Regions from separate parts of the Lactobacillus sp. ESL0680 genome, predicted to be linked through region 1. Evidence: predicted binding sites of a transcription regulator. Region 1 holds the regulator's gene; each other region holds the start of a gene.
The links. The regulator HrcA, encoded in region 1, represses chaperone genes, less so after heat shock. The targets are predictions, from matches to a motif close to TTAGCACTCNNNNNNNNNGAGTGCTAA.

Region 1 (11,141 bases):
CAACAATACTCAAGCTTTAACGACTAAGCGGTCATTTTTTACAACCAAAAAGATTGCTAATCAGATTGCTTTTCCTAATCAAAAGCAGCATTGGCTGGATTATTTGACCAAAATAGAGCAGAAAGATGGACCTGAAAAAGATTTTAAATATGCTTATAACCACGTTCACTGTGCACCGATGCTGTGCTATTTGGCTAATCAATTGAATATTAAGACTGAAAAGGCCGAAAAAGACATTACCGACCAGCACTTGCAAATGATGAGCGAGGCCAAGAAGTTCCGCGATAATTATCTGCCGTACGCAGATGTCGAAGTAGCAATGAGTAGATTAATCAAGAATTAAATTTAACCTATCAAATAGGCGTTTATTGGCAATAATTTATTCTATTAATTGTGATTACTGCCAAAATATGATATAGTAAATAAGAAGTTCGGATAATTAATTCGAGTGAGCAGGTTTTTTTGCTCACTCTTTTTATTACGGAGGAAAATATTTGGCGAAAGTTACAGATCTTGTTCTTACAGAAATTGAACCGATAATTGCGCAGCGCAGCGATGAGTTGGTGGACATTGAATACGTAAAAGAAAAAGGCCAAAATTATTTAAGAATATATGTTGACCGTGAAAACGGAATTGATATGGATGAAATTGTTGGGCTTAGTGAACTAGTTTCAGCTAAACTTGATGAGATTACGCCTGATCCATTCCCAGAACCTTACGTTTTAGAAATATCTTCACCCGGTGTTGAGCGACCAATTAAGACGAAAAAGGATTGGCAAAAAGCACTTGATAATTATATTCACGTTGGTCTTTATCAGAAGGTTGATGGTGAAAAGAATTATGAAGGAACGCTCAAATCATTTACTGATGATGAAATCGAGTTAGAAATAAAGATTAAGACGAGACGGAAACGATTAACTATTCCCCGCAAGTTGATTGCAAATATCCGTTTTGCAATTGAATTTTAGAAAGGCTGATTAAACTTATGTCTAAAGAAATGCTAGAGGCGTTTGCTACTTTAGAGAAGACAAAAGGTATCAAGCAAGACGTTATTGTCGAAGCAATTAAGGCAGCTCTTGTTGCTGCTTATAAAAAGAACTATAATCAAGCACAAAATGTTGAAGTTGAATTTGATGAACGCAAGGGTAACTTCAAGTTATTAGCAGTTAAAACTGTTGTTGATGAGGTTCATGATGAACGACTTGAATATAGTTTAAAAGATGCTTTGAACATCAATAAGGCTTATGAAGTTGGCGATGAAATTCGTTTTGAAGTTGCACCAAAAGACTTTGGCCGAATTGCTGCGCAAACAGCTAAACAAGTTATTATGCAGCATTTACGTGAAGCAGAACGGAATCATATTATTGATGAATATTCACAATATGAGGATGAACTGATTACTGGTACAGTCGAAAGACGTGATAATCGCTTCGTTTATGTTAAAATTGGTAATGTTGAAGCCGTTATGCCGCATAATGACCAAATGCCTAACGAGACTTACAATCCTCAAGACCAAATTCGTGTCTTAGTAACCCATGTTGGTTCTGATTCTAAGGGTGCACAAATTACGGTTTCACGGACTGCTCCCAATATGGTCAAGCGTCTATTTGAGCAAGAAGTACCTGAGATTTTTGACGGTACCGTTGAAATTGTTTCAATTGCACGTGAAGCTGGTGATCGGACTAAGATTGCAGTGAAGTCAAACGATCCTAATATTGATCCTGTTGGTACTTGTGTTGGTCAACGCGGTGCCCGGGTTCAAAACGTGGTTAATGAACTTGACGGTGAAAACATCGACGTTGTTAAGTACGAAGAAGATCCGTCAGACTTTATTGCCAACGCATTAAATCCAGCTGAGGTAATTGCTGTTCAATTTGGCGATAATGAAGATGAGAAGAGTGCACTTGTAATTGTTCCTGATTATCAATTATCACTAGCAATTGGTAAAAAAGGTCAGAACGTTCGTTTAGCTGCGCGCTTAACTGGTTACAAGATTGATATTAGACCAGAGTCTGAAGTTGAATTCGTTGATGAAAGCAGTAAGGCTGCCAACGAAGACAATGAGGCAGCTGCAGAAGTTGAAGCTGACAATGCAACTGATGAAAATCTTGAAACTGAAGCTGTTGCAGAAGAAGTCGAAGCTACTGATGATAATTTAGAAGCTGATACTGCACAAGAGCAAGCAGATATTACTGAGTCTGAAGAAGAACCAGACGAAGAATAAGTCTAGGGGTGAGTTCTTTTGAAAAAAAGAAAAATTCCAATGCGGAAAGATCTATTAACTGATACGATGCAGCCGAAAAAAGAGCTGGTACGGATTGTGATTGACAAGGACAAGAACGTCGCAGTTGATCCTAGCGGTAAAAAGCCAGGTCGTGGTGCCTATGTATCATTAGATCCAAGTAAAATTAAATTTGCACAAGATAAAGGCGTCTTAGAGCGAAGTCTAGGGGCTAAAATACCAGATTCGTTTTATGAAGAGCTTTATTCCTATGTAGATCATCAAAAGGCAAGAAAAGAATTGTTTGGTGATAAATAGATTTGCAAAATAGACAAAAAGCATTAAATTTGCTGGGTCTGGCACAAAGAGCTGGAAAATTAGTTTCTGGGCTTGAAATTGTGCTAGTTGGCCTGAAAGCAAAGCAAATAAAGGTAGTTATTTTGGCTAATGATAGTCATGCCGATACAAGTGAGAAGATCACTAGAGCAGCTGAGCAGAATGACGTTCAAGTTATTACTGAATTTAGCAGCGATGAGATTTCACATACAATTGGTAAAGAACGTAAAGTATTGGGTTTAACCGATGCGGGTTTTTGCAAGGCATTAGTACAAAAGATTAATGAAGGAGTGTGATTGGATGGCTAAAAAAAGAATTTACGAAATTGCAAAAGAATTAGACATCGATAATAAAGTTGTGGTTAAAAAAGCAAAGGACCTCGGCTTTGATGTTACAAATCATATGTCATCACTAGAAGATTCACAAGTAAGTCAATTAAAGGGTAGTTTCCATAGCTCCGCTCCCGCTAAAAAGCAAGAGAAGACTGCTAAAAAGAGCAGTAAAATCAAAGTTTCTGTTAATTCCATTCGTAAAAATGAGAAAAAACAGGATGGCGAAACTAGTAATAAGACTAATAATCACCGCAAAGGCAACCGCCGTTCAAACAATCGCGATGATCGTAATCGTCATTCACAAGACCGTAATCAGGATCGCCGCTCAAATAATTCAAGTGCTCACTCTGCAAAGCCAGCAGCACAAGACTTGCTTAAGCAATTGAAGCAAAAGCAACGTGTTGAACAAAGCAGTTTAAACGAGCAAGCCGATCAGGCACGCAAGGCTTATCATGAGCATTTGCAAAATTCTAAGGCAACCACTGAAGCTAGTGATAAGGCAGCTGAAGTTAAACCAGCTGCTAAGGAAAAGGCAACTGAGACAAAAGTGATTGGTCCAAAGATTATTAAGCCTTCGCCAGCGCGAATGAAGAAGAATAATGAACCAGCTGCTAAACAAGAACATCCAGTAGCTGCTAATAATGCCGGTCCTGAACCAGTTAAAGAAGAAAAGCGTCGCGGTAATGGTTATACTTCACGTAATTCTGGTAAACCTGGCCGTAAGGGCAAAAACCAAACCTTTGGCGGCAATAATAACCATTCTGACCGTCAAGAAAGACGTAAGCGTAAGAATAAGCGTCGTCAAGTAGAGCAAACACCTAAAAAGCAGCCTACTCAGAGAAAAGAACGTCCATTACCAGAAACTTTGGTATACGAAGTTGGGATGAATGCGCAAGATTTAGGTAAAATTTTGCACCGTGAACCAGCAGAAATCGTTAAGAAATTATTTATGCTTGGTGTAATGACCAACCAAAACCAATCTCTTGATAAAGATGCGATTGAATTAGTCGCTGCTGAATACGGGATTAATGCAGAAGAAAAGGTTCACGAAGATATTTCAGATATTGATACTCTTTACAGCAAGCGGATGGATGCTTCTAAAGAATCAAAGAACCAAATTAAGCGTCCACCAGTTGTTACCATCATGGGACACGTTGACCATGGTAAAACCACCTTACTTGACCGTTTGCGTCATACTCATGTTTCAGCTCATGAAGCTGGTGGTATTACCCAGAAGATTGGTGCATACCAAGTTCATGTTGATGACCATTTGATTACCTTCTTGGATACTCCAGGACACGCTGCCTTTTCAAACATGCGTGAACGTGGTGCTGAAATAACTGATATTGTTGTCTTGGTTGTTGCTGCTGACGATGGTGTTATGCCGCAGACAATTGAGGCGATCGATCACGCTAAGAGCGCTAAGGTGCCAATCATTGTTGCAATTAACAAGATGGATGCACCAGGAGCCAACCCACAACACGTTACTGAACAGTTGATGAAATACAACTTGATTCCAGAAGACTATGGTGGCGACACAATCTTCGTTAACATTTCTGCCAAGACTGGCGACAATGTTGATGAATTATTGCAAATGATTTTGCTGCAAGCTGACATGATGGAATTAAAGGCTGATCCTAAGCAACAAGCAATTGGTACGGTTGTTGAAGCTCGTCTTTCTCGTGGTCGCGGTCCAGTTGCCGATTTACTGATCCAACAAGGTACCTTGCATACAGGTGATCCAATCGTTGTCGGTAACCGCTTTGGCCGTGTTCGGGTAATGACTAACGATCGTGGTCGACAAATTGAAAAGGCAACACCTTCAATGCCAGTTGAAATTACTGGGTTGAATGATGTGCCTGAATCTGCTGACAAGTTAGTTGTCTTTGATGATGAAAAGACGGCTCGTAGCGTCGGTGAACAAAGAGCTCAACAAGCATTGCAACAATCACGTGAAAATGTCCAACATATTACTTTAGATAACCTCTTTGATACAATGAAGAGAGAAAATATGAAGGAAGTTGACATTGTCTTAAAGGCTGATGTTCAAGGTTCTGCAGAAGCTCTGCAACAATCTCTTGAAAAGATTGAAGTTGAAGGTGTTCGGGTTAACATTATTCACTCAGGTGTTGGTGCCGTAAACGAATCAGACGTTACCTTGGCTGGTGCTTCTAACGGTTTCATCATTGGGTTCAATGTTCGTCCAACTGCAACTGCTAAGTCACAAGCTGAAGCTGATGGTGTTGATATTCGTCTTTACAGCATTATTTACAAGGCAATTGATGACGTGAAGGCCGCTATGCAAGGTATGCTGGAACCAACTTATGAAGATAAGGTTGTTGGTAACTTGACTGTTCGTGAAACTTGGAAAGTTTCTAAGGTTGGTACAATTGCCGGTTCGTTTGTTGATTCTGGTTATGTTACTCGCGACTCTAGTGTTAACTTAATTCGTGACGGTGTTGTAATTTACTCAGGTAAGGTTGCATCACTTAAGCGCTTTAAGGATGATACCAAGATCGTTAAGCAAGGATTTGATTGTGGTTTGACAATTGAAGGCTACAATGATATTAAGATTGGTGATCAGCTTGAAGCAATCGAGCAACAAGAGGTTAAGCCTAATTAGTAATTTTACTGGGAGGAAAGTATGAAGCACAGAATTGGTCGTGTTGAAGGAGAAATCCTCCGTGAATTAACCAAAATTTTGCGGAAAAACATTCGTGATCCGCGTGTCAATGATGTTACAATTACTGCGGTTGAATGTACTAATGATTTATCATATGCAACTATTTATTACAGTATTCTCTCTGATAATCCTAAGAAAGAAGAAGAAGCTGCTGCCGGCTTAGAAAAGGCTAAGGGAATGATGCGTCACTTGCTCGGGCAAATTTTGACGGTTTACAAAGTTCCTGAATTGATTTTTAAGCGCGACAACTCTGTTAAATATGGTAGTAAAATCGATAAGTTAATTGCTGATTTAAAAAAGCAAGAAGCAGATCGTAATAATTAAAAAGGGCGCCTTTGTGGCGCTTTTTTAATGAAGACAGGTTTAAAAAATGTTAAACGGAATTTTAGTAATTGATAAGGCTAAAGGAATGACGAGCGCTGATGTCGTGTATCATTTGCGTAAAGCCTTGCACATCAAAAAAATTGGACATGCTGGAACACTTGATCCCGATGTTACGGGAGTACTGCCAATTGCGATTGGTCAAGCAACTAAGCTGATTGAATTAATGCATACGCAAAACAAAAAGTATGAGGGTACTGGCATTTTGGGCTATGCTACTGATAGCTGTGATATTAGTGGTAAAACTCTAGCAACTAAAAATGTAACTGAACCAATTTCAGCAGATGTGATTAAGCAAGGGATGCAATCATTCATTGGTCGAATTGAGCAGGTACCACCGATTTACTCGGCAGTACGTGTTAACGGTAAGCACTTGTATGAATATGCACGTGCGGGAATTGAAGTTGAACGACCTAAAAGACAAGTTGACGTTCTAGCTTATAATTTAACGGGGCAACCAAGTTTTGATCCGGAAAAAGGCCAAGAAGAATTCAGCTTTGCAATTGAATGCAGTAAGGGGACTTACGTACGTTCATTAGTTAATGATTTGGGGCAAAAGCTGGGTGTTCCAGCTGTAATGAGTAATCTGCGCCGAACAGCAAGTTCAGGATTTGACATTAATCAGGCAGTTAGCTTGGATGAGATTGTTGCCGATCCGGAGAAAGCTGAGCAACTAATTCAGCCGATTGATGCCTTTTTCAAAAATTATCCGCAAGTTGATTTGACTACGGATCAGTGGCTAAAAGTGAAAAATGGCGCCGCGATTGCTTTAGAAACTGATGCAAATCAGGTTGCATTACGATACAATAATAAGGTTAAGGCAATTTATCAAAAGGATGCAGAAAAGTACCGTCCCGACTTGATGCTCTTGCAAAATGAATAGGTGAAATGAAGGTCTTATTGTGCAAATTATCCATTTAACTTATCCAGTTAAAGAAAATTTAATTCCAAGTAAAATTGTGTTAGCGTTAGGCTTTTTTGATGGTGTTCATCGCGGGCACCAGCATTTGATTGAATTAGCCCGTACGACTGCACGTGAGAAGCAATTGCCGCTTGTCGTAATGACATTTGATCGTCATCCAAAAGAAGTTTATCAAAAGTCGCAAGTTGTTTATATTGATAGTCTAGATGAAAAGGCTTATAAAATGGAACAATTAGGTGTAGATTACCTACTTGTGATGCATTTTAATACCGGTTTTAGTAAATTATCAGCACAGGAATTTGTCGATCAAATTATTGTTCGGCTCAAAGCGGATACTGTTGTTGCTGGCTTTGATTACACTTATGGTCCCAAAGATATTGCTAATATGAAGAATTTTCCTAAATTTGCTAAGGGTAGATTCAAGATTATTGATGTGCCAAAGCAAACTTATGATGGTCAAAAAATTGGTTCAACGGAAATTAGACGAGCAATTAGTAGCGGTGATATGAAGCTGGCGGCACAGCTTTTAGGTTCGCCGTATGTGATGTCTGGAATTGTTGGCCACGGCTTACGTAATGGTCACAAGCTGGGCTATCCAACTGCTAATTTGGTTTGGACTGAGAACAAGGTTTTACCTAAAGTGGGCGTTTATGCGACTAAAACAAACATTGGCGGCAAATGGTATGATTCTATGACCAGTGTTGGCTACAACGTTACTATTAATGAAGGTAAACGTATTTTTATTGAATCTAACCTGTTTGGCTTCGATCAAGAAGCATACGGGGAAAAGATGGTTATCAAATGGTACAAGTATACGCGAGGCGAAATCAAGTTTGCGAATCTTGCAGAATTAAAAAAACAAATGGCGCATGATGAAGCAGAGATAAAGGCTTACTTTGCTGATAAATAAAGACTTCCACCTACCTTAAAAAGTAGGTGGAAATTTTTAATTGCTGGAAAATGTAAATATTTTTAGCACTCGGCTTGACATTCTGCTAAATGCTAGTATCATAATAATTGTTAGCACAAAAGATATGAGAGTGCTAAAAGTGAGGGCGATATTTATGTTGACCGAGCGTCAAGAACTTATTTTAAAAACAATCATTAACGATTTTACACAGACTCATGATCCGGTAGGTTCAAAGACGGTGATGAGTCAGTTGCCGATTAAAGTATCGAGTGCAACAATCAGGAACGAAATGGCTGTTTTGGAAGATCGAGGGCTGATTGAAAAAACTCATTCCTCTAGTGGACGAGTTCCTTCTACTGAAGGCTATCGCTATTATCTCGATAACCTGGTTGAGCCGCTGCAGATTCCCGAATCTGTTTACACTAAGATTATTAATCAGCTTGACCGTCCATTTCATCAAGTAAACGAAATCGTTCAGGAAGCAGCTAGAATCTTATCCGATTTAACCAACTATACAGCTTTTGCGGAAGGGCCAGAAAGCCGCGATGTGACTGTAACGGGTTTTCGCATTGTGCCACTGGTTGGTCGGCAAGTAATGGCAATTTTGGTTACCAGTGATGGCAGCGTGCAGAATCAAGTTTATCACTTGCCACGCAATATTCATGGTGATGAAATTGAAAAAGCTGTTCGCATGATTAATGATGAACTGGTTGGTAAGAGCTTAGCTGAAATTACACCGGAGATGCTTAGTAAAGCCTTGGGTGAAAATGCCAACAGTAAGCATGCTAGTGAGCTGATTGAGTTAGTTGAAGATGTCATTAACGATGCTGCCAGCGAACAATTATATGTTGATGGTCAGATCAATTTGTTGAATAATTCTTCGACTAATGATGTTTCAGATATCCGTTCATTATATGAACTGGTTGACCACGATGATTTGCTTGCAAATCTTGAAGCCTATAAGCCAACTTCCAATTCAGGACGTTTTCCTGTTAGAGTTAGCTTAGGTTCAGAATTACCAAACGAGTTATTAAAGGATTACAGTCTGTTAACTGCAGAATATAGTGTTGGTTCGCATGGCAAAGGCATTATTGCCTTGCTGGGCCCAACTAATATGCCGTATTCACAAGTAATCGGCTTGCTTGAATATTTTAGAAATGAGCTTGCGAAAAAGTTGCTTGAATACTACGGCCGATTTAAATAAAGGAGGTTAGCTGTGAGTAAAAAAGATTTTCCTAGTGAAAAAGATTTAGATCAAACAAAAGTAACTGCTGAAAATTCAGAATCAGAAAATGAAACAAAAGAGCAGACTACTGAAGCTAACAAACAAGAAAAAACACCTGAGCAAAAGCTTCAAGAAGAATTAACTAAGGCGCAAGCTGATAGTAAAGATTTTGAAGATAAGTATTTGCGTAGTCAGGCAGAAATGCAGAATATGCAAGGCCGTTATAATAAAGAACGGGCTCAATTAATTAAGTACGAATCACAATCTTTAGCTAAGGACGTTTTGCCAGCAATGGATAATTTAGAGCGGGCTTTGGCTACTGAAGTTGATGATGAAGCATCGAAGCAACTAAAGAAGGGTGTGCAAATGACACTTGATTCTTTAGTTAAGGCCATGAAAGATCACGGGATTAGTGAAATTGAGGCTGAAGGTGTTAAATTTGATCCGACACTGCATCAAGCTGTACAAACAGTTGCAGCCAGCAGCGATGATCAAAAGGACCACGTTGTCCAAGTTTTACAAAAAGGATATCAATATAAAGACCGTACATTAAGACCAGCAATGGTTGTTGTTGCACAATAGTGAAAGGATGTTAATCAATGTCAAAAGTTATCGGAATCGACCTCGGAACGACTAACTCAGCAGTTGCCGTTCTTGAAGGAAAAGAACCAAAAATTATTACTAACCCAGAAGGTAACCGGACTACACCATCAGTAGTTGCTTTTAAAGATGGTGAAATTCAAGTTGGTGAAGTTGCCAAGCGGCAAGCAATCACTAACCCAAATACTGTCATTTCAATTAAGCGTCACATGGGTGAAGCAGATTACAAAGTTAAGATTGGTGACAAGTCCTACACTCCTCAAGAAATTTCAGCAATGATTTTGCAATACATTAAGAAATTCTCTGAAGATTACTTAGGCGAAAAGGTTACTGACGCTGTTGTTACTGTTCCTGCATACTTCAACGACGCACAACGTCAAGCTACTAAAGATGCTGGTAAGATTGCTGGTTTAGACATTAAGCGGATTATCAACGAACCTACTGCTTCTTCACTTGCTTACGGTCTTGATAAAGATGCTGAAGATGAAAAAGTCTTAGTTTACGACCTTGGTGGTGGTACTTTCGACGTTTCCGTATTGCAATTAGGTGACGGTGTCTTCCAGGTATTGTCAACTAACGGTGATACTCACCTTGGTGGTGACGACTTTGATAACAAGATCATGGATTGGCTCATCCAAAACTTCAAGGATGAAAATGGTGTTGACTTATCTAAAGACAAGATGGCTTTACAACGGTTAAAGGATGCTGCTGAAAAGGCTAAGAAAGACTTGTCTGGTGTATCATCAACTCACATTTCCTTACCGTTCATTTCTGCTGGTGAAGCTGGACCTTTGCACCTTGAAACTGACTTAACTCGTGCTAAGTTTGACGAATTAACCAGTGACTTGGTTGACCGTACTAAGGTTGCTTTTGACAATGCCTTAAAGGATGCTGATTTAACAGTTAGCGACATTGATAAAGTTATCTTAAACGGTGGTTCAACAAGAATTCCTGCTGTTCAAGAAGCTGTTAAGAAGTGGGCTGGCAAGGAACCTGACCACTCAATCAACCCTGATGAAGCCGTTGCCTTAGGTGCTGCCATTCAAGGTGGGGTTATCTCTGGTGATGTTAAGGACGTTGTCTTGCTTGATGTTACGCCATTATCTCTTGGTATTGAAACCATGGGTGGTGTCTTCACTAAGTTAATTGAAAAGAACACAACTATCCCAACTTCTAAGAGTCAAATCTTTTCAACTGCCGCAGATAATCAACCAGCCGTTGACGTTCATGTTTTGCAAGGTGAACGCCCAATGGCTCAAGACGACAAGACTTTAGGTCGTTTTGAATTAACTGATATTCCTGCTGCACCTCGTGGTGTCCCACAAATTCAAGTTACATTTGATATTGACAAGAACGGTATTGTTAATGTTTCTGCTAAGGATATGGGTACTGGTAAGGAACAAAAGATTACCATCAAGAGTTCATCCGGTCTTTCTGATGAAGAAATCAAGAAGATGCAAAAAGAAGCCGAAGAACATGCCGAAGAGGACAAGAAGAAGAAGGAAGAAGTTGACTTACGTAATGAAGTTGA
Region 2 (11,141 bases), 250 kb from region 1:
GAGTATTGGCACCGAATTGTTTTTCTAAATCGTGCCCTTGTGCAATTATCATATATTTTCACCTAGAGACCATTTTAGCATAAGAGCTGAAATTCTGGTGTATCTTTATAGGTAAGAAAAAAGAAAATTATTTGAGTTGTGAATTACGCTGGATTAGTTTTTGTGTTTCAAGTAACATTGTTGACTCCTATTCATTTGTTTATAGCAATTTTAAGCGGGGATAGGAGGTTTGTCTGCTTAATTAAGGCAAGTGGTGCCAATAACATGATAAGAGGGAAGATTAATCTATTAAGTGGTCTTGTTAAATTATTTGCTTGGATAAAAGAGGCCTACATTTATTAGTTACAAGGCTTTTCTATGATAGAATTGAATAGATTGTGAAAAAATATTTGCATTAAATGTGATTTTGCGAGTAAAATAAGACTGATTAGTGCTTTATTCACAAATAAAAGTTGGGGGCCGTTTGAAAAATGGAAAAGATAAAAATTCCGACAGCGACAGCAAAGAGATTGCCACTCTACTATCGCTATCTAATTATTTTAAATGAGAGTGGCAAAGAAAAAGTTTCTTCAACCGAATTGTCGGAAGCAGTCCAGGTTGATAGTGCTTCAATTAGACGTGATTTTTCTTACTTTGGCGCACTGGGCAAGCGTGGCTACGGCTACGATGTTAAGAGCCTCTTATCATTTTTTAAAAAGATTTTGAATCAAGATACGTTGACTAATGTTGCCTTGGTTGGTGTTGGTAATTTAGGGCATGCCTTGCTTAATTACAACTTTAAGAGAAGCAACAACATTCGTATTTCTTGTGCGTTTGATATTAAAGAAGAAATTACCGGCAAAATTTTAAGTGGTGTGCCAGTTTATAGCATGAGCGAATTGAAAAAGCAATTGAGCGATCAACAGATTTCGATTGCAATTTTGACGGTTCCAGCTGAAACTGCACAGGCAACAGCTGATGAAATGATCGAATCAGGAATTAAGGGAATAATGAATTTCACGCCAATTCGCTTGTCTGCTCCGACTGGAATTCGGATTCAGAATGTTGATTTGGCAACTGAATTACAAACGTTAATTTATTTCCTTGATGCCGACAAGGATAATGAAAAGAATATTTAACTTAAGGTCATTTACACTTGTGTAAATGGCTTTTTTTGTTTTAGTAAAGTAGAGGTGGTTACAATCAAAATTGCAAGTGTAATCGATGCAGAAGTAGAAGCTGTATTGTTTTGTTAAAAAATAATACAGCTTTTATGGATAATCGAGGAAATGAAGAATAAAAATTTTAATAATAAACGAAAATTATTGTTAGGGTATGCAGTATCAGGATTTGGTGACCAGTTTTACACGTTTGCGGTACCGCTGTTAATGCTGACGATTAATCATTCATAATCATTCATCAGTAACAATGGGATTGCTCAGTGCAATGGAATATTTGCCAACTGCGTTATTTGGCTTGGTAATTGGCGCACTCTTTGATGTCTATTGCCAAAAGAACGTAATGCTGACTGCGTTAGTGATGCAAATGATTTTGGCATTATTTGTACCAATAATGATTAACAATCACTTACCTTTGTGGAGCATTTTGGTAATAATTTTTGCTTTTGGCTTTTTTGACTTACTATCTTGGGTTGGTTATCAGACCATGATTGCCCAAGATTTATCTCCACAAGAGTTGGCTCAGGTATCGGGAAGTGTTGGGCTGATTTCTTCAGTTCAGCGTATGTTTGGTCCCGGAATTGCATCCCTGATAATTAATCTAGTCGGCTATTTTACTGGCTTTTTATTGGATAGCGTTAGTTTTGCATATTTAGCAGTAACAATTAAGGAGCTACCGGAAGAAAAGTCGATAGCTACAACTAAAAATATTGCTCATAAAACTATTGCGGGATTGCAATTTATTTGGCATGACTTTCACTTAAAATGGTTAATTATTGGCTTTTTGGCAGCTAATTTAGGTTTTCAAGTTGTAGTGCCAATGTTAACGTTCATTTTAAAACAAACGATGCAAATATCGGTTACGCAGATTAGTATCTTTTATACAGTAGCTTCAGTTGCTGGAATTACTGCAAATTTTATTTATTTACATTTTAATCAAAGATTTACAGTTGGCTCGCAGCTGCTAATCAGTGGTTTAGTTATTTTAATTGGTTTTAGTGTCATGCTAGGACTGCATTCATTTTGGCTAGTGACGATTGGTTATGTCTTAGTATCAGTCGGCAGTGTGTGGTCACAGGCTAACTTTTTCACAATTGTGCAAGCACTAACCAAAAAAGAATATCGCGGGATGGTAACTTCGGCGTCAACAACTTTAACAAGAATGATGGGTCCAATGATGTCAGTAGTTAGCGGCTTTTTGGTCAAGGTGGATGGACATTTGATTTTTGTAATCGCTGTTAGTGCAATGATTATTTCTTTATACATTATGTGTGCCAAGCAACTGATTAAATTGAAGCTGCAATGAAGAATACTTTGCACAAAAAAATATATTTGTTGCAGTCAAATATTGCTATAATAAAACTAAAATAATTAAGTTATTTGTACATGAGGTAAGTAAATGAAGAAAAAATCGAAAATAATAGCAATATTGACTGCTATTATAATGAGTGGGTCTCTTGTTTTAACTAATACTAGTAATTATCTCAGTCAGCCGGTTTTAGCTGCCACTAGTAAAGGTAAAACGCAACATCGCAGTAAGCAAGTTAAAGGACAACGTGGGGGCATTGGCAGCTTACTTAAACCCAAAGTTGGTATGCGTCCGCAAGACAACTTGTATTTAGCTATTAATTCTAAATGGTTAAAGCAAGCTAAAATTCCAGCTGATGGTGTTAGTACAGGTACTTTTAACGAGCTTTCAACTAAGGTAAATACTGAATTAAGCCAAGATATGGCAGCTTTTGCTAATGGCAAAAAGCCATTGCCGAATATCCCTAATTTTGCCAAAGCCGTTGATTTTTATAAGCAAGCTTTAGATATGGATCAACGCAACCGTGACGGTGCTCAGCCAATCAAGAAGGATTTGGCAGAACTGGAAAATATTAAGGATTTTGCTGATTTTAATACCAACGCTGCAAAATTATTTAATGAAATGATGCCGCTGCCGATTGGCTGGGAGGTTGAGCCTGATTTGAAAAACGCCCGCAAGAATGCCCTCTACTTTGGCTCTGCGGGAACGATTTTATCTGACGCCACTAGCTATCAGGATCCCAATTCGAAAAAGTTACTTGATATTTATCAAAAACAATCTATCAACCTATTAAAATTAGCTGGCGTGCCGGAAGATGAAGCCACTACTTATGCCGAAAACGCAATTAAGTTTGATAGTAAGATCGTTCAAAACACTAAGTCAGCTGAAGATAGTGCTGAAGTAACTAGCAATTATCATCCAATGAGTGTCAAAGATTTTGAAGCAAAATTTGGCAACTTTGATATGGCTGGATTTTTAAAGGGAGCAATCGGCAAAGAACCTGATCAGATTATTGTCACGGATCCAGACTTTTTGAATAATGTTAATGGGCTGCTTAATAAGGATAACTTCGCTGAAATTAAGGGCTGGATGATTGTTGAATTCATTAATAGCGTTGCCGGGGATTTGTCACAGCAATTTATTGACGCTAGCGCTCCATTTGCGCAGGCAGAAACTGGTCAAAAAGAATTGCCTTCAACTGCAAAGCAGGCTTTTGCAATTACAAATAGTGAATATAATGACCTAATAGGTGAATATTATGGTGAAACTTATTTTGGCCCTGCTGCTAAAAAAGATGTCACTAAGATGGTTGAGCAAATTTTAAAAATTTACGAACAACGTTTGCAAAAAAATAAGTGGCTGTCTAAGTCAACCAGACAAAAAGCAATTGCTAAATTAAAGGCAATGAAGGTCAAGGTCGGGTACCCAGGCGATGTTAGCGACTTTTATGATGATATAAAAGTAGTCCCAGCAAGCCAAGGCGGCAGTTTGTATGCTAATCAAAAAGCAATGGATATCAAGGACACTAAAGAAATGGTCTCAGAGTTAGATGAACCAGTTGATCGTGATGACTGGGGCATTACTGGTGATGAAGTTAATGCTTTTTATGATTCTAGCTTAAATGATATCAATATTCCTGCCGCTATCTTGCAAGCTCCATTTTATAGTAAGAAGCAAAGTGAGGCTACTAACTTGGGTGGCATTGGTACAGTTGTTGGTCATGAAATCTCTCATGCCTTTGACAATAATGGCGCTAAGTTTGATAAGTATGGCAGTCTGCATAATTGGTGGACTAAAAAAGATCACGCAGCATTTAATAAGCGTGTTAATGCAGAAATCAAATTATTCGATGGTATTAAGTATGGCGGTAAAAAGGTTAACGGTAAGCTGACAGTATCGGAAAATATTGCCGATCAAGGTGGCTTATCCGTAGCCATAGCTGCAGCTAAGAAAGATCATGTTAGCTTACGTGAACTCTTTAAAAATTACGCCCGAATTTGGCGAATAAAAGCAAGTCCAGAATGGACGCAATACTTGCTTGCCAACGATGTTCACTCTCCTGATGCTTTGCGGGCTAATGTCCAAGTGCAGTGCCAACCGGACTTTTACAAGGTCTTTAAGGTTAAGAAGACTGATGGCATGTGGCTATCGCCCAAGAAGCGCGTACTAATTTGGTAGTATTTCTTTCATAAATATTAGTTAATAGGAACCCCTGAAGTTAATCTCAGGGGTTTTGTTGTGGCTGAATTAATCAAAAAAATATTGAATTATATGCGAAGTTATGCGGGTTAAGAGTTTGCAAAAAATAAAATTAGCACTTTAAGTAAAAAAGTGCTAATTTTTCTTGCATTTTTTGGCAAAAGAGGTTATTATCATATTTGTAAGTTAGCACTTAGCTAATAAGAGTGCTAACTGATATAAAGAAAATAAAAATTATCAAATTTAATTTTAGGAGGCAATCGTGTTACAACCAATCGGTGATCGCGTGATCGTAAAAGTTAAAGAAGAAGAAGAAAAATCTGTTGGCGGCATCGTCTTAGCATCAAATGCTAAAGAAAAGCCAACTGAAGGTGAAGTTGTTGCTGTAGGTGAAGGTACTTATACCCAAACTGGCGACAAGATTCCAATGACTGTTAAGAAGGGCGACGTCGTTTTATACGATAAGTACTCTGGCACTAATGTTAAACATGAAGGCGAAGAATACTTAGTTCTTCACGAAAAAGATATTTTAGCAGTTGTTAAGTAATTAAGGAGCGAATGAAAATGGCAAAAGATATTAAATTTTCAGAAAACGCAAGACGTTCCCTATTAAAGGGTGTTGACAAGCTAGCTGATACTGTTAAGACAACTATTGGTCCTAAGGGACGCAACGTTGTTTTAGAGCAATCATACGGCAACCCAGAAATCACTAACGATGGTGTTACAATTGCCAAGGCAATTGAATTGAAGGACCATTACGAAAACATGGGTGCCAAGTTAGTTGCTGAAGCTGCTCAAAAGACCAACGATATCGCTGGTGACGGTACAACTACTGCCGTTGTTTTGACCCAAGCAATTATTCGTGAAGGAATGAAGAACGTAACTGCTGGTGCTAACCCAGTTGGTGTTCGCCGCGGAATTGAAAAGGCTACTAAGGCTGTAACTGATGAATTACACAAGATCAGCCATACAGTTTCTTCAAAAGACCAAATCGCTCAAGTTGCTGCTGTTTCAAGTGCTTCTAAAGAAGTTGGTAATTTAATTGCCGATGCAATGGAAAAAGTTGGCAACGATGGTGTAATTACTATTGAAGATTCTCGTGGTATTGAAACTGAATTATCAGTTGTTGAAGGGATGCAATTCGATCGTGGTTACTTGTCACAATATATGGTAACTGACAACGATAAGATGGAAGCTGACCTCGATAATCCATACATTTTGATTACCGACAAGAAGATTTCTAACATTCAAGACATTTTGCCATTATTGCAAGAAATTGTACAACAAGGCAAGTCATTGTTAATCATTGCTGACGATATTGATGGTGAAGCATTGCCAACACTTGTTTTGAACAAGGTTCGTGGTACTTTCAACGTTGTTGGTGTTAAGGCACCTGGCTTTGGTGATAGCCGCAAGGAGCAATTACAAGATATCGCTGCATTGACTGGTGGTACTGTAATTACTGAAGACTTGGGTCTTGAATTGAAGGACACTTCACTTGACCAATTAGGTCAAGCTCGCCGGATTACAGTTACTAAAGACTCAACTACAATTGTTGATGGTGCTGGTTCTGATGAAGCAATCAAGGATCGTGAAGATTCAATTAGAAAGCAAATCGATGAAACTACTTCTGACTTTGACAAGAAGAAGTTGCAAGAACGTTTGGCTAAATTAACTGGTGGTGTTGCAGTTATCCACGTTGGTGCTGCTACTGAAACCGAATTGAAGGAACGTCGTTACCGAATTGAAGATGCCTTGAACTCAACTCGTGCTGCTGTTGATGAAGGTTACGTTGCCGGTGGTGGTACTGCCTTAGTTGATGTTGAATCAGCTGTTAAAGACCTTAAAGGTGATACTGTTGATGAACAAACTGGTATCAACATTGTCTTACGTGCTTTGAGTGCACCAGTTCGCCAAATTGCTGAAAACGCTGGTGAAGATGGTTCAGTTATCTTGAACGAACTTGAAAAGCAAGACAACGAAATCGGCTACAATGCTGCTAATGGTAACTGGGAGAACATGGTTGAATCTGGTATTATTGACCCAACCAAGGTTACACGGACAGCTTTGCAAAATGCTGCTTCAATTGCTGCACTTCTCTTAACTACTGAAGCTGTAGTTGCAGAAATTCCTGAAGATAAGCCAGCTACACCTGACGCAGGTGCTGGTGCCGGCGCTCCTGGAATGATGTAATTTTAGATAAATACTAATTAAAAAAGCTGCTCAAACGAGCGGCTTTTTTGTGTGGTGAGAATTAATAGTTAAGTTTGTCGGCAGACACTCTGCTAAAAGGCGGCTTGTTCAATAATAATTTATTTAATTTCAAGAAAAAAAGACCATCAAGTTGATGGTCTTTTTTATTGGTAATGCTGACTTTTGTGAGTTTAATTTAGATGTTAAAAAAGTAATATCTATTTTTATACAAAATATAATTCCAATAAATATATAGAATTGTTATTTAATAAATGTAAGCAATTTCAATATTCGTGTATATTAAAATGCGAGGAAAAAGATTTTGAAGTAGAGAAAATGCTGATATAGCAGTATTTATTTACGTATATATGTTATCGTAAATAATAAAGTTAAAATAGTAAATAAATATTAGATAATTTTAAAAAGTTACTTGCATTCGAATATTTTTTGTTATATATTAATTGTGATAATTATGAAAGTACCATATATAACATCAATAGTAATGTCTATTTCTGTTTACTCAGAAGAGTTTACTTTTATGTTAGTTACCAATTTATAATTGTTGAAACTATTTTTGCCCTTAGGGTATAACAGAGCAAGATAAAGTAGAGTACCTTATTAAAGGACTAGTGTTAATAAGCAAAGCTTGTCTTATCGATATTTTGTTAAATAGTGTTTTAGTTAATTTTCTGTATAAAGTGTTCTAAGCCGATTATAAAAATCTTGATCGAGAATTTGCGTATGATTTTTCATCGCATTTTCACTAAATTGAGAGTTGCTTGGAGACATTAAATTTGAATAATTATTACTGTGATCTAGGCCTAAAGCATGTCCAAATTCATGAATAATAATTGCTTCATTACGATAATCTAAACGCCATTTAACTCTGTTAGATAAGCTATAGCCTGAGTTGTTTTCTTCTTTATTGACGTAAACATTAACGTGAATAAACGTTTTAGGCGCATACTTATTAGACGTCAGCCAGACATTTCCATATACTGTTAGGCCTAAGGCCATAATATTTGGATCGTGGTTAGGATCACTGTTAAAGCTATTGATCTTTTCTTGACTGACATAATGTATGGTAATATCAGGATTACTTGCAGAAGGTGCTAATTTTACAATATTCATACTATTGATCCGTTGCGCAGCGTCATCTGTTAATGCGGCTTGGCGCGGTGTTCCGTCTGTAGTATAGGTAATATTATTTTTATCAGGCCAACTATAACCAACAAAGTTATTACGTTCAGGAACAAAGGCAGCAGAATTATAAGCTTGCTTTCCATTTAAGTTATATTTGAATGCCTTCTTTTGTTTGATTTCGTAATAGTCTTGTTTGATTAAGTCTGTGCCGGAATATTCGTAAAATTTAGCCGTAGCTGCGTAAGCAGGCGGACCACTAATGAATAGTAATACAAATACTGATAGTGCGTATAAAACGTTCTTTATTGTTTTCATAATTAACGCTCCTTAATTTGGGTATAAAACTTTTAAGTGATTATAAAAATCTTGATTAATAATTTACCTATAGTTGACAGGTATTTGCCTTTATTGGTTTGGTACCGTGTTTAATTCTAAAGTCTGTCCAATTTTTAGTTAAAGCGGTTTTATTAAAAAGCAAATAAGTTGGTCTTATATAGTAAAATATTTAGCAAGATGGTATAACGTTTGATTAGCATAGTGATTGAATTTAAATTCAAATATTAACTGTCCAAATTGTACTTGAATTTTTCTTTAATACTGTGATAATCTTGCTTAATTAATTAGATTGATCTTTTATCCTCCCCTTTTTATTTTATATCTTTTTAACAAATAAACAAAAAAATCGTTGCTCGTACTACCTATGAGAAACGATTTTTTGTATACATATATTTATTTTTAAGTTTAAGAAATTAGATACCAATATAAGTATTGCTTAAACTCGTATTTTTAATTATATTTGATAGATACATACAAGACAATTAAAATGCTCAAAAAAGCTTATAAATGTGGATTTGTTACTTTTTGATTATTAAAAAATATATTTACTTGTATTTATATATAATAATAAAATATAAATTAATTTTGCACTTTAATTTTAGCCTAAAAACTAGTAGTTGCATTGTATCGTTGACTAATTAATAAGCTTGAAAAAATTTTATTAGCTAGTTATTTTTACATAGTTATAGTAGACAACTTGATAAGCAATGTTGTTTCAAGCAAACTTAAGAAAAAGATCATTAACTAGTGGTCTTTTTTCTTTTGCCCCAAGAGATAGCGTATAATATAGCAGTAATAGCAAAGAAGAAGAGGAATAAATGGCCAAAGCAAGTACAACTCCGATGATGGAGCAATATTACGAAATTAAAAAGCAATATCCCGATGCCTTCCTTTTTTATCGCGTCGGTGACTTTTATGAATTATTTGAGGATGATGCGGTTAAGGGTGCCCAGATTTTGGAATTGACCTTGACGCACCGCTCGAATAAGAGTGAAAATCCAATTCCAATGGCAGGTGTGCCGCACGTTGCGGTTGATTCTTACGTTGATACTTTGGTGGAGAAGGGGTATAAAGTCGCTTTATGTGAGCAATTGGAAAATCCTAAGGATGCCAAAGGAATGGTTAAGCGGGGAATTATCCAGCTGGTAACGCCAGGTACGCGGATGAATGACAAGCCAAGTGAAGCCAAAGATGCCAATTATTTAACGTCAGTAGTGACAACTAAGAGCGGCTTCGGCTTAGCCTATAGTGATTTGTCAACCGGTGAAATTTTTGCGACGCACTTAAAAACATTTGCGGCCGTAGCGAATGAATTGTTGTCGTTGCGCACACGCGAGGTTGTTTATAATGGGCATTTAAGTGATGCCGACAGTGAATTTTTCGATAAAGCCAATATTACGGTTTCGGCACCAGTTGAATTAACTGAAAAGCATGCCGAAGTGTCTTTCGTTGAACAAAATTTGACTAATCATGTTGAAAAAGCAGCGGTTCAACAGTTAGTTGGCTACTTACTGACGACGCAGAAGCGCAGTTTGGCACACTTGCAGGTGGCACAAAGCTATGAAGTCAGTCAGTATTTACAAATGTCGCACACGGTGCAGAACAATTTGGAATTAACAGCTTCTGCGAAAACTGGCAAAAAGATGGGCTCCTTGTTCTGGGTTCTTGATAAGACTCATACAGCAATGGGTGGACGTCTGCTTAAGCAGTGGCTAGCGCGGCCGCTATTATCAGTTGACCAACTGACTAAACGCCAAGAAATGGTGCAAGCCTTACTTGATGGTTATTTTACCCGCGAAAACATCATTGATGCTCTCAAGGGCGTTTATGATTTGGAACGATTGACGGGTCGGATTGCCTTTGGCAACGTTAACGCCCGTGAATTATTGCAGCTAGCTCATTCTTTGCAGGCAGTACCGACAATTTTGACGGCATTGCAGGATGCAGACAGCAAGGTTTTGCAAGATTTTGCCACTAAGATTGATCCGTTAAAGGGCGTTGCGGAATTAATTACGACGACAATTGTTGACCAGCCGCCGATTGTGACTACTGATGGTGGGCTTATACGTCCTGGCGTTGATCGCCAGCTTGATCGTTACCACGATGCAATGAATAATGGTAAAAAGTGGTTAGCCGAAATGGAAGTTTCGGAACGGCAAAAGACGGGAATTGATAACCTCAAGGTTGGTTATAACAAGGTCTTTGGTTACTACATTCAAGTGACGAACTCTAACAAGAGTAAGGTGCCGATAGATCGTTATACCCGTAAGCAAACGTTAACCAATGCGGAACGTTATATCACGCCGGAATTAAAGGAGCACGAAAACTTAATTTTGGAAGCACAGTCCAAGTCGACAGATTTGGAATATGATTTGTTTGTTAAGTTGCGTGAAGAAGTCAAGAAGTACATTGCTGCTTTACAAAAATTAGCTGCACAACTAGCCAGTCTTGATGTTTTTTGTTCATTTGCGCAAGTTGCCGAAGAAAATAATTATTGTCGGCCCGTGTTCCATACTGCCAATCAAGATGTGAAGGTTATTGCAGGACGTCATCCCGTAGTTGAAAAGGTGATGAAGGCGGGCGCCTACATTCCTAATGATGTCAAGCTTGACGAAGATACCAATATTTTCTTAATTACTGGTCCGAACATGTCTGGTAAGAGTACTTACATGCGACAAATGGCGCTGATTGCAGTAATGGCGCAGGTCGGTTCGTTTGTGCCAGCAGATAGTGCTGAGCTGCCGATTTTTGACCAGATATTCACGCGAATTGGGGCTGCAGATGACCTGATTTCGGGTCAAAGT
Region 3 (11,141 bases), 470 kb from region 1:
TCCACCTTGGATATTGTTATTGCTTTCGGTTTATCATTTGCCGCAACTATTTGGGTACTAGCAGAAATTATCAGTAGTTTAATTAAATTAACTGATAATGCCACCAAATTAATTAGCGCACTTAATGAACTAAGAGCTGCTTTAAAGAATTTTAAAGTAAAAAATAACCGCTCTAGTCTTGACACACTAACGGTTATTATTAACTAATAGTTAAGTCACCGCTTTTATGCGGAAACTCATGTAAGAAGTCCTGATACCAACAGGACTTTTTATTTATACAAGTATTATAACATGTAAAAACAAAAAAATAAGAGCTGTTAGCTCTTATTTTTTCTTTTAATTAATCTTCAGACTGACCAACAATTCCGCGCGTTGGGCCAAGTTAACGTATAATTGATTATCGCTGACTGACATCCCTTCAATCTCGCGACCAGTATCAAACTTATAAGCCTCTTCAATTGCACCGTTGCGGCTCATCTTAAAAATCAAATCGTTAAAGCCCAAGTAAAACTTCTGATTAGTAGGATCATAGGCAAAGCCCTGAACAGGGGCACCATTATTAACAAAGTTGCCATTGGTCTTACCTACAAGCGTTGGGTACCAATTGTCGCCCTTACGCTGTAATTCCCAGTATTCATAACAATTATTCTTGGTATCGTGATAAACCGTGTACATATCATAATCTGACATTACAACACCATTTTGGAAATAACGTGTTTGGGTATCATCACCAATCCAAGTCTTAAAAGTCCAAATCTTGTTAATTTGCATATCGCTCTTACGGATTTGCATCAATTCAACTGAATCGGTACTCTTCTTTTGCGTATGATCGTTATTAATCACGTAAATATACTTCTTGCTTGCACCCATTGCTTGGCCATGACCAATTGGGATGTATTGACTAACCTTAATATGCTTTACGTAATTATTAAAATCTATTTGCGACATATCAAGCAAGTGCTGTGCGTTATACGGATCCTTTAACTTGTTTAAATCATAACCAACAATATGACCAGACATTAAGTTAGTATGGCTCAACAAACTTGTGTAAGCCCAGCCATTAGAAACCGTCATCCCTTCTGGAATATGGCCGACACGGTTAATATTATCATCTGACGGATCTTTAACACTCAAGAGTACAGGTTGATAAAACTTGGTCTTCAATGTCAAATCACCACTAGTTAACGTATGGGATTCAGTTTCAGGCGTGTATTCAGTTGGACTAATATAGTTAACTGATGAACCGTAATGCTTTTTCCAAGTCTGATAATCATTAGTACCAGGCTCGCCAGTTACAGCAGAAAAGTCATTTGGATCAACGACCCCTTCACTGGTACTCTTTCTCACCGTTATCTTAACTGTCGCCTTGGCCGAACCATAACTGTACTTTACGTTATAAGTCTTGGCCTTGCTGCAAGAAATGTCTGGCTTAGAAATTTTGACACTGTCATTGTCAATTACTGTTCCCATATCGTTAGTTACATAGGAAATTGCATCAGATGAGAAGAAATCATAATTATCATTACGTACTAAAGAAATTGTCTTGGGTACTGAAATTTGATTCTTAGCAAAATAATTTTCGTTAACATAGCCAACTTCACGGCCGTCAACATAAATTCTCCAGTAACGAGCCTTTTTAGTTTCAATTAATTGATCTGACTGAATGTGGTTGTATTGATAGATTTTACCATCAGCAACCTTAGTATGAACCTTGCCATTAGTTACTGTCTTCCAAACCTTGTAATTCTTATTGCCGGCAACCTTGGTCATCATTGAATAACCGGTAACCTTTTGCTTTGGCTTAGCCTTCGGCTTCTTGTCCTTATCAGCATTGGCCGTATCCTGTGTATTATCAGGCTTAGCAGGATTATCTGTCTGATTATCATCAGTTGTAGCGGTATTTGTATTTTGCGTATCGTCAGGCTTAGTCGCTGAATTGGTAGTATCTGAAGCAGGTGCATCAGAATCGGTAGTAGCGGCCGCAACTACTGCCGCGGACGAGCTGGTTACGACTGAAACGCCCAGCATTAATGTCGTCATAATTGTTGCTATTTTAGTAAAATGCTTCAAAAATCTTTCCTCCAAAATTTAATATACTCCTTATATTGTAATATAAGTTGGGCATTACAAAAAATACAAAATTGATACACTTTCATTGACAGCATCCCATGTAAGTGATTTAATTAGCACTGTACTTATTAGAGTGCTAATAATTAGAACTTAAATTTAGGAGGCAGAAACATGCTTGTACCTACAGTTATTGAACAAACTGCTCGTGGTGAACGTGCATACGACATTTATTCTCGTTTATTAAAAGACCGAATTATCATGTTAAGCGGCGAAATTAACGACGATATGGCAAATACTATTATTGCGCAATTACTTTTCCTTGATGCTCAAGACAACACCAAAGATATTTCGCTTTACATCAACTCACCTGGTGGTGTAATCACTTCTGGCTTGGCAATTATGGACACAATGAACTTTATCAAGTCCGATGTTTCCACAATCGCTATCGGAATGGCTGCATCAATGGCTTCTATTTTGCTTACTAGTGGTGCCAAGGGTAAACGTTTTGCATTGCCAAACTCAACAGTCTTGATCCACCAACCTTTAGGTGGTGCTCAAGGTCAGCAAACCGATATTCAAATCGCTGCTACTGAAATTTTGAAGAGCCGCGAAAAGATTAACAACATTATTCACGAGACTACTGGTCAACCATTAGACAAGATCCTTAAGGATACCGAACGCGATAACTACATGACCGCGCAAGAAGCTAAGGATTACGGCTTGATTGACGAAATCATGGTCAACAAGAAGAAGTAGTTAGTTACTACTAAAAAAGAGTTCATTTCAAAATGAACTCTTTTTTATTGTCTTAATTTTTCTGCTAATTCATGTAATTTTTTAAGTCGATGATTAACACCGGATTTAGAAATCGGACCGTCGGGTACTTGCTCCGCTAACTCTTTTAGCGATAACTCCGGATTAGTCAACCGCAGTTGCGCTAAGTCCCGCAACTTTTCCGGTAAAGAATCCAAGCCCTTTTTTTGCTTAATTAATTCGATATCGTCAACCTGCTTAGCAGCTGCCGTCGCTGTTTTTTTCAAATTGGCTGTATCACAATTGACTAACCGGTTAACCGAATTGCGCATGTCCCGCATAATCCGTAAGTCTTCAAAGGCGAGCATCGCGTTCAAGGCGCCAACAATATGAAGAAAATCGCCGATTTTTTCTGCTTCTTTTAGATAAACAATAAATCCGCGCCGCCGTTTAGTTGTTTTGGCATTTAGGAAAAAATAATGGTTCATTAGTTCCAATAAATCATCATTATGATCCTCATAGGCTGAATAAATCTCCAAATGATAACGGCTGGTCTCGGGATTATTGACACTGCCGCTAGCCAAAAAGGCACCACGTAAATAAGACATTGCCCCTTCTTTAGAGGTAATAATTCGCTTGGGAATGCGCGTGATTAAGCCGGATTCTGATGATAAAATCTCTAAGTTAGTCAAAATTTCACGCACATGGTTTTGCAGGCGAACAAGGTATTGGTTGTTCTTCTTCAATTTCATCTTACGCGACACAATAAGCAGCGGCTCAACTCGATAAGCAGTCTTAATCAAGGAAAAAATCCGTCGCGCAATCGCCGGATTTTCCGTTGTAATATCCAAACTAAATTGGTGATCGTGAAAGTTCAGCACACCATTCATCCGCAAGAATGCCGCCAGTTCCGCCTTAGCATGTTCCGGATGAATTGGTAATGCCGTCAGTTCTTTTTTAACATTACTAGCATAACTCGCCATTACTTATTAGTCCTCTTTCTGCGGGACATCGCTTCATACGCTAAACTGATAATCTCGCGCGCCACCTTTTTACCATCATGAAAGACTAAGCCGCTGCGCTGATCGATAAAATCGTCGGTAATTACGCGACTGCCTTGAGCCCGTAGTCCAGCAAAGTCATTTCTAACAGGCTCCAAATAAGCATCATAATCCGCTGGATTAAACTTGCTCATATCAATCTTGGCACCATTAACTAGCGTCGTATCAATATAGTGGCCGCCCAAATGATTATTAATCACTTCAACGTGCTCACTATCAGAGAAGTGGTCAGTCTCTCCCAATTGGGTCATGATATTACAAATATAAATTACTTCCGCGCTAGTTTCGCGCACTGCTTGACCAAGATTTGGAATCATTAAATTAGGCAAAATCGAAGTAAACAAGCTGCCAGGGCCCAGCACTACCGCATCAGCCTGCATCACAGCAGCCAAAACCGGCAGCACGGCTTCTGGTTCATCATCTGAATTGGTATCTGTCACCCAAATGCGCTTAATCTGCTTGTCCTTATCGGTAATTTCCTTTTCGCCAGCTTGCGTTGTCCCATCAATAAACTCCGCATTTAAAGTTAGCGGTTCGTTAGATGCAGGAAAAACATGCCCGTCAACGTGCATCATTTTGGATAAAGACTGCACGGCATCAAAGATATTGCCGTGCATTTCGTTTAAAGCCGCAATAATCAAATTGCCAATTGCGTGTCCGGAAAAGAATGAGTCTGACGAATCAAACCGATATTGAAAAATATTCTTCTCCTCTTGCGGAATGTCACTTAAGGCCACCAATACATTGCGAATATCACCAGGCGGCACAACATTAATAAAGTTACGAATTGAGCCGGATGACCCACCATCATCTGAAACGGTCACAATTGCAGTAATTTCCGCATTTTGGTCTTTTAATGCGTTTAAAATAACGGGTAAGCCAGTCCCACCGCCGATAACGACGACCTTGGGACGTCTATTTTTAATTACCCGAATAATCTTTCCTTCTCCATACGCCATTCAATTCACCTATTTTCTAGTGTAGCGGCTGATTTCACGATGTGTAATATCTACTCGATAATCATTTTTAGCTAAATCACGAGCTAACTGCTGGGCAATTGCCACACTACGATGTTGTCCACCCGTGCAGCCAATCGCAATTGTCAGTTTTTCTTTACCCTCTTTGATATAACCAGGCAAGGCAATCTTTAATAGATCAAGTAATTTGGCATAAAAAGTCTGCGTTTCTTTCTTATCCATCACGTAATCAAACACCCGCTTGTCCAAACCCGTAAACGGCCGCAATTCCGGCAGATAAAATGGATTCGGTAAAAACCGCACATCCATCACAATATCGGCATCAATCGGCATCCCATACTTAAAGCCGAATGACATCACTTCAATCGAAAACGGCTGCTTTTGCCGGTCGCTAAATTCTTCAAGCAGCTTTTGTTTCAACTGTTTGGTCGTTAATTCAGAAGTATCAATAATATAGTTTGCCCGATTGCGGATGCCTGTCAAGATCTGGCGCTCTTCCTCAATTCCGTCAAGCAACCGGCCGCTGCTGGCAAGTGGCGGCAATCTACGTGTTTCTTTATACCGAGCCACCAAGGTATCGTTTGATGCATCCAAAAAGACAATCGTTGTCTGCACCGTACCGTTATCTTCCAGCGAATTAACCTCATCAAGTAGGTCCCGGTAAAAATTTTTCACCCGCAAATCAATCACAACCGCGACTTTTGTAAAATCATCGGAACTCACAATCAAATCCCAAAAACTCCCCAGAAGTGTTGGCGGCAAATTATCGACCACAAAATAGCCCATATCCTCTAGGGCATGTGCCGTCACTGTTTTACCAGCGCCACTCATCCCCGTGACAATTAACAATTGCTTTTTCTTGTCAGCCATTTTTGCCAGCCTCCTATCATCTAAATTATAACATACCGGGTGTTTCATAACCCTTTTTAGTAATAAAAAAAGCCCTTAACGGACCTTCTTTAATCATTATTAATTATCTGCGTGCAAATGCCGCCACAATTTCGTTAATTCCAAAAATAAGCAGCCACAATGAAATCAGCCAAATTAAAGTCAGCGCTGATAAAGCTGGGTTAAACATTAGACTCACCGCAATCAGTAAGCCAAAAATATTTAAAATTATAGTAAACCAGAAATAGAAGCTCGATAGACGGCGCATATGCCACGAAACAATAATTCCCGAAATGGAATCAAATAAAAACCAAATCGCAAATAGATAAGCAAGCGTCAGTCCACCAGCATCGTATGAATACAGGAATAAAATACCGACTAAGATATCTAGCACCCCAGAAACAATCGACATCCAACTAATGGAAATATAATAATGAAAATGACTATAAAAAGCCAGCCACACAAATCCTTGGACAATCGACAAAATGGCAAACAATAAAACAAAGGCATGCAAAGCCCTACCCGGATGACGCAGCAGGAATAACCCCGCTATAATCATTAAAACGCCTGCAAGAAATGCAGCCCAATCAAAGCCGCGATGTTCTCTGTAACTAGAAAAATTATCCATTTTCAGTCCTCCTTGTGCTTTATTGTACACTTCTGAACAAATAATTAAATGTTATTTAGCTTTCTTTTTAACCGCTAATTTTGTCAATTCTGTATCGCGAACCAAGACTGGCTTGAGATATTGCCCAGTATAGCTAGCTGCAACTTCAGCAACCTGTTCAGGAGTACCCGTGGCAACAATATTGCCGCCGCCTTCGCCGCCTTCAGGGCCAAGATCAATCAGCCAGTCGGCATTTTTAATTACATCAAGGTTGTGCTCAATAATCAGAACAGTGTTGCCTTCATCAACTAACCGCTGTAACACTTCAAGCAGCCGCTTAATGTCATCCGTATGCAGGCCCGTTGTCGGCTCATCAAGAATATAGAAGTTCTTGCCTGTCGACAATTTCTGTAATTCAGCTGCCAGCTTCATTCTTTGGGCTTCACCACCTGACAAGGTTGTTGCTGATTGCCCTAATTTAACATAGCCTAAGCCCACATCAACAATTGTCTGTAATTTGCGGGCAATCTTAGGGATATTCTTGAAAAAGTCACAGGCTTCGCTAATCGTCATATCTAATACTTGGGCGATATTCTTCTTGCGGTAAGTAACTTCCAAAGTTTCCGAATTATAACGACTGCCATGACAAACTTCACACGGAACATAAACATCCGGCAAAAAGTTCATTTCAATCTTAATAATTCCGTCACCATGACAGGCTTCACAGCGGCCGCCTTTAACATTAAACGAGAAGCGCGCTTTAGTATAGCCGCGCAATTTTGCTTCATTTGTTTGGGCAAAAAGCGTCCGAATATCATCAAAGACACTGGTATAAGTTGCCGGATTACTGCGCGGTGTGCGTCCAATTGGGCTTTGGTCAATATCAATCACTTTTTCAATATTTTGATAACCGCTAATACTCTTATACTTGCCCGGTTTCGTTTGATTGCGATTTAGTTTTTGTGCCAGTACCCGTTTCAAAATCATATTGATTAGAGTAGATTTACCAGAGCCTGATACGCCGCTAACCACGATAAACTTGCCCAAAGGAAAATCAACCTTAATATTTTTAAGGTTATTTTCACTAGCTCCCGTAATCGTAATTTTTTTACCATTGCCCTTGCGCCGCTCTAGCGGAACCGGAACAAACTTTTTACCAGTTAAATATTGACCCGTCAGCGATTTGGGATTAGCCTCAACCTCTTTTGGCGTACCAGCAGCCATTACCTCGCCGCCATAAGTACCAGCTCCAGGCCCCATGTCAATCAGATAATCTGCCTGCCGCATCGTTTCATCATCGTGCTCAACCACAATTAATGAATTGCCTAAATCGCGCATCCGTTTTAAGGCGGCAATTAAGCGGTCATTGTCACGCTGGTGCAAGCCAATCGACGGTTCATCTAAGACATACATAACACCCGACAAGTTTGAGCCAATTTGGGTAGCCAGCCTAATTCGCTGCGCTTCCCCACCGGATAAAGTATTAGCCGATCGCGATAAAGTTAAATAATCTAAACCAACACTATTCAAGAAATTCAAGCGATCACGGACTTCTTTTAAGATAGGTTTGGCAATTATTGTTTCTTGTTCATCCAGCTTAACCCCATTAAAGAAGTCTAAGGCCTTATTGATTGCCAGTTCCGAGGCCTCAGCAATGTCCTTGCCCATTACCTTAACAGCCAGTGCCTTTTCGTTAAGCCGTTTACCATGACAAGTTGAGCAGGTCAGTTCGGTCATGTACTTACCCATCACATCGCGCATAAATTTTGACATTGGGTGCTGATAGCGCCGTTCAACGTTTTCCATTGCACCTTCAAATGGAGCAGTAGTATCATTAACGCCAAAATCACCGGTAACGTGAAATTTAATTTCTTTCGTTGAACCATGTAAAATCGTTTCTTGCTGCTTTTTAGTTAATTTAGCAAATGGCTTGTCTAACGGAATTTTTAATACTGCACAGGCTTGCGCCAGCATCTCACCGTAATATTTAGAATTTTTCCACGGTGCAACTGCACCTTCGGCCAAGGTTTTGCTCTTATCGGGAATAACCAAATCCTCATCAACTGACAGCTTCATTCCTAAACCATCACAATCAGGACAGGCACCAAACGGCGCGTTAAAAGAAAAGAGTCGCGGTTCCATTTCGCCAACCGTAAAACCACACTTAGGACAAGCGTAATATTCTGAAAAGTTTAACATCTTGTCCCCAATAACATCAACGTTCATATAGCCGTCTGATAATCTGAGAGCTGCCTCAACAGAATCAAACAGTCGTGAGCGAATGCCCTCTTTGACAATTAACCGGTCGACCACAATATCAATCGTGTGGCGCTTATTCTTAGCTAACTTGAAGTTCTCACTAATTTCGTGCATCTCACCGTCAACAATCACCCGCACATAGCCAGCTCGTTGGACACGCTTGAACACTTCTTTGTGTTCACCACGCTTTGCCCTGATAACCGGCGCCAATAATTGAATTTTGGTCCGCTCAGGTAATGCCAAAATACGGTCAACCATCTGCTGTGCTGATTGGCGCTCAATCAACGTTCCATCATTAGGACAGATTGGGTGACCAACACGCGCCCACAACAAACGCAAATAATCATTAATTTCCGTAACTGTTCCGACAGTTGAGCGCGGATTATGCGACGTCGTCTTTTGGTCAATCGAAATTGCTGGATTTAGACCATCAATCGAATCAACATCAGGTTTATCCATTTGTCCCAAAAATTGCCGGGCATAACTAGACAATGACTGCACATAACGTCTGCGTCCCTCGGCATAGAGGGTATCAAAGGCTAGTGAACTCTTGCCAGAACCTGATAGGCCAGTAATGACCACCATTTTATCTTTTGGAATTGTTAAATTAATATCCTTGAGGTTGTGCTCACGCGCCCCCCGAATAACGATTTTATCATTTGCCATTTAATGTTTTTCCCTTTTTCTTAATCGGTTTTCTCGTTGAATTTTCTAATTCCATAATTGCATCCCGTAAGGTAGCTGCCCCCTCGAAGTCCAGCTTCTTAGCAGCATCCTGCATCTGCTCACGCAAATCAGAAATCATGGTCTTCTTCTGCTTAGCAGTCAGCTCATCAAAGTTAAGGTCGGCAAAACTATCACTGTCAGGTTCATCGTCTGCTGTTTTTGTTGCCGAAATTGTATCCCGAATCGGTTTGACAATTGTTGTTGGCGTTATCCCGTGTTCCTCATTAAAGGCAATCTGCAATTTACGTCTACGCTGCGTTGCTTCGATTGCTTCCCGCATTGAATCGGTAATCGAATCCGCATACATAATAACCTCACCATTTTGATTACGTGAAGCCCGACCCATCGTCTGCACTAGCGGTCGGTATGCTCGCAAAAAGCCTTCCTTGTCCGCATCCAGAATTGCCACCAAAGAAACTTCAGGCACATCAATTCCTTCACGCAAGAGGTTAATACCAATCAATACATCATACTTGCCTAAGCGTAAATCCCGTAAAATTTGCATTCGTTCCAGCGTTTTAACATCTGAATGCAAGTATTGGACTTTAATTCCCAGATCCTTGAGGTAATCCGTTAAGTCTTCCGCCATCTTTTTGGTTAGCGTGGTCACAAAAACTCGTTCATTCTGGTCAATGCGCTTGTTAATTTCTGCGACCAAATCATCAATCTGACCTTCAATTGGTCGAACGTCAATCTTGGGGTCCAGCAGACCGGTCGGCCTGATAATTTGCTCAACCTTATGATCTGTTCGTTCCAACTCATAATCACCAGGAGTAGCTGACACATATAAAATTTGGTTAACGTGTTTTTCAAATTCCTGCAATTTTAACGGTCGGTTATCTAAGGCTGATGGCAGACGAAAACCATAGTCAATCAGCGTCTTCTTCCGATTACGGTCACCATTGTACATTGCTCGGATTTCCGGCATTGTGGCATGTGACTCATCAATCAGAATTAAAAAATCATCGGGGAAGAAATCAAGCAGCGTATAAGGTGGTTCACCTTCCTTGCGCCCTTCCATGTGACGCGAATAGTTTTCAATTCCGTTAGTGTAGCCAACCTCACCCATCATTTCCATGTCATAGGTCGTCCGCTGCTTAATCCGTTCAGCCTCCAGTAATTTGCCTTCACCTTCAAATTCCTTGACCTGTAATTTCATTTCTTGAGAAATTAATTTCAGTGCTCGCCGCATCTGCTCATCATTGGTCATAAAGTGGGTGGCAGGAAACAGTGAAATACTCTCACGCTCACCAATTACCTCGCCAGTCAGCGAATCAACTTCCACAATCCGATCAATTTCATCACCAAAAAATTCAATTCGATAAGCGTGGTTGGAGTTCCCCGCTGGAAAAACTTCTACACTATCGCCGCGCACACGAAAACGCCCACGCTGAAAGTCAATATCATTGCGGTCATACTGAATATTAACTAGGTCACGCAGTAAAGTATTGCGGTCGTATTCTTCACCTTCATGCACGGTAATCACACTGGCCGCGTACTCATGCGGGTCACCTAACCCATAGATACAGGAAACCGAGGCCACGACAATCACATCATTGCGTTCCATCAAGTCGCTGGTTGCTTGGTGACGCAACTGATCAATCTCATCATTAATCGCTGAATCCTTTTCAATATAAGTATCAGACTGCGGCACGTAGGCTTCAGGCTGGTAGTAATCATAGTAGGACACGAAGTAGTCAACGGCATTATGCGGGAAAAATTCTTTAAATTCGCCATAAAGCTGACCCACCAATGTTTTATTGTGAGAAATAACTAAGGTGGGTTTATTTAAATTAGCAA

Region 2: groES (co-chaperone GroES) is a predicted target of HrcA. The motif match lies at 4,852-4,878, and genes of this name have one in related genera.
Region 3: clpP (ATP-dependent Clp endopeptidase proteolytic subunit ClpP) is a predicted target of HrcA. The motif match lies at 2,184-2,210, and genes of this name have one in related genera.

Annotation. Positions count from the first base shown of each region.
Region 1 covers NZ_CP113945.1:979,233-990,373, reverse strand. The annotation lists gene OZX58_RS04795 (hypothetical protein) at 1-343, shown strand, start outside; gene rimP (ribosome maturation factor RimP) at 495-968, shown strand; gene nusA (transcription termination factor NusA) at 986-2,224, shown strand; gene OZX58_RS04780 (YlxR family protein) at 2,243-2,539, shown strand; gene OZX58_RS04775 (ribosomal L7Ae/L30e/S12e/Gadd45 family protein) at 2,542-2,853, shown strand; gene infB (translation initiation factor IF-2) at 2,858-5,512, shown strand; gene OZX58_RS04765 (ribosome-binding factor A) at 5,534-5,896, shown strand; gene truB (tRNA pseudouridine(55) synthase TruB) at 5,943-6,836, shown strand; gene ribF (riboflavin biosynthesis protein RibF) at 6,856-7,785, shown strand; gene hrcA (heat-inducible transcriptional repressor HrcA) at 7,940-8,989, shown strand; gene grpE (nucleotide exchange factor GrpE) at 9,002-9,592, shown strand; gene dnaK (molecular chaperone DnaK) at 9,610-11,141, shown strand, end outside.
Region 2 covers NZ_CP113945.1:1,228,059-1,239,199, reverse strand. The annotation lists gene OZX58_RS05865 (ABC-F family ATP-binding cassette domain-containing protein) at 1-52, opposite strand, end outside; gene OZX58_RS05860 (redox-sensing transcriptional repressor Rex) at 471-1,118, shown strand; gene OZX58_RS05855 (hypothetical protein) at 1,269-1,391, shown strand; gene OZX58_RS05850 (MFS transporter) at 1,426-2,463, shown strand; gene OZX58_RS05845 (M13 family metallopeptidase) at 2,752-4,644, shown strand; gene groES (co-chaperone GroES) at 4,928-5,212, shown strand; gene groL (chaperonin GroEL) at 5,230-6,858, shown strand; gene OZX58_RS05830 (matrixin family metalloprotease) at 7,540-8,316, opposite strand; gene mutS (DNA mismatch repair protein MutS) at 9,180-11,141, shown strand, end outside.
Region 3 covers NZ_CP113945.1:511,115-522,255, reverse strand. The annotation lists gene OZX58_RS02620 (hypothetical protein) at 7-207, shown strand; gene OZX58_RS02615 (SH3-like domain-containing protein) at 337-2,070, opposite strand; gene clpP (ATP-dependent Clp endopeptidase proteolytic subunit ClpP) at 2,242-2,826, shown strand; gene whiA (DNA-binding protein WhiA) at 2,871-3,806, opposite strand; gene yvcK (uridine diphosphate-N-acetylglucosamine-binding protein YvcK) at 3,806-4,843, opposite strand; gene rapZ (RNase adapter RapZ) at 4,853-5,731, opposite strand; gene OZX58_RS02590 (DUF308 domain-containing protein) at 5,835-6,377, opposite strand; gene uvrA (excinuclease ABC subunit UvrA) at 6,429-9,281, opposite strand; gene uvrB (excinuclease ABC subunit UvrB) at 9,271-11,141, opposite strand, start outside.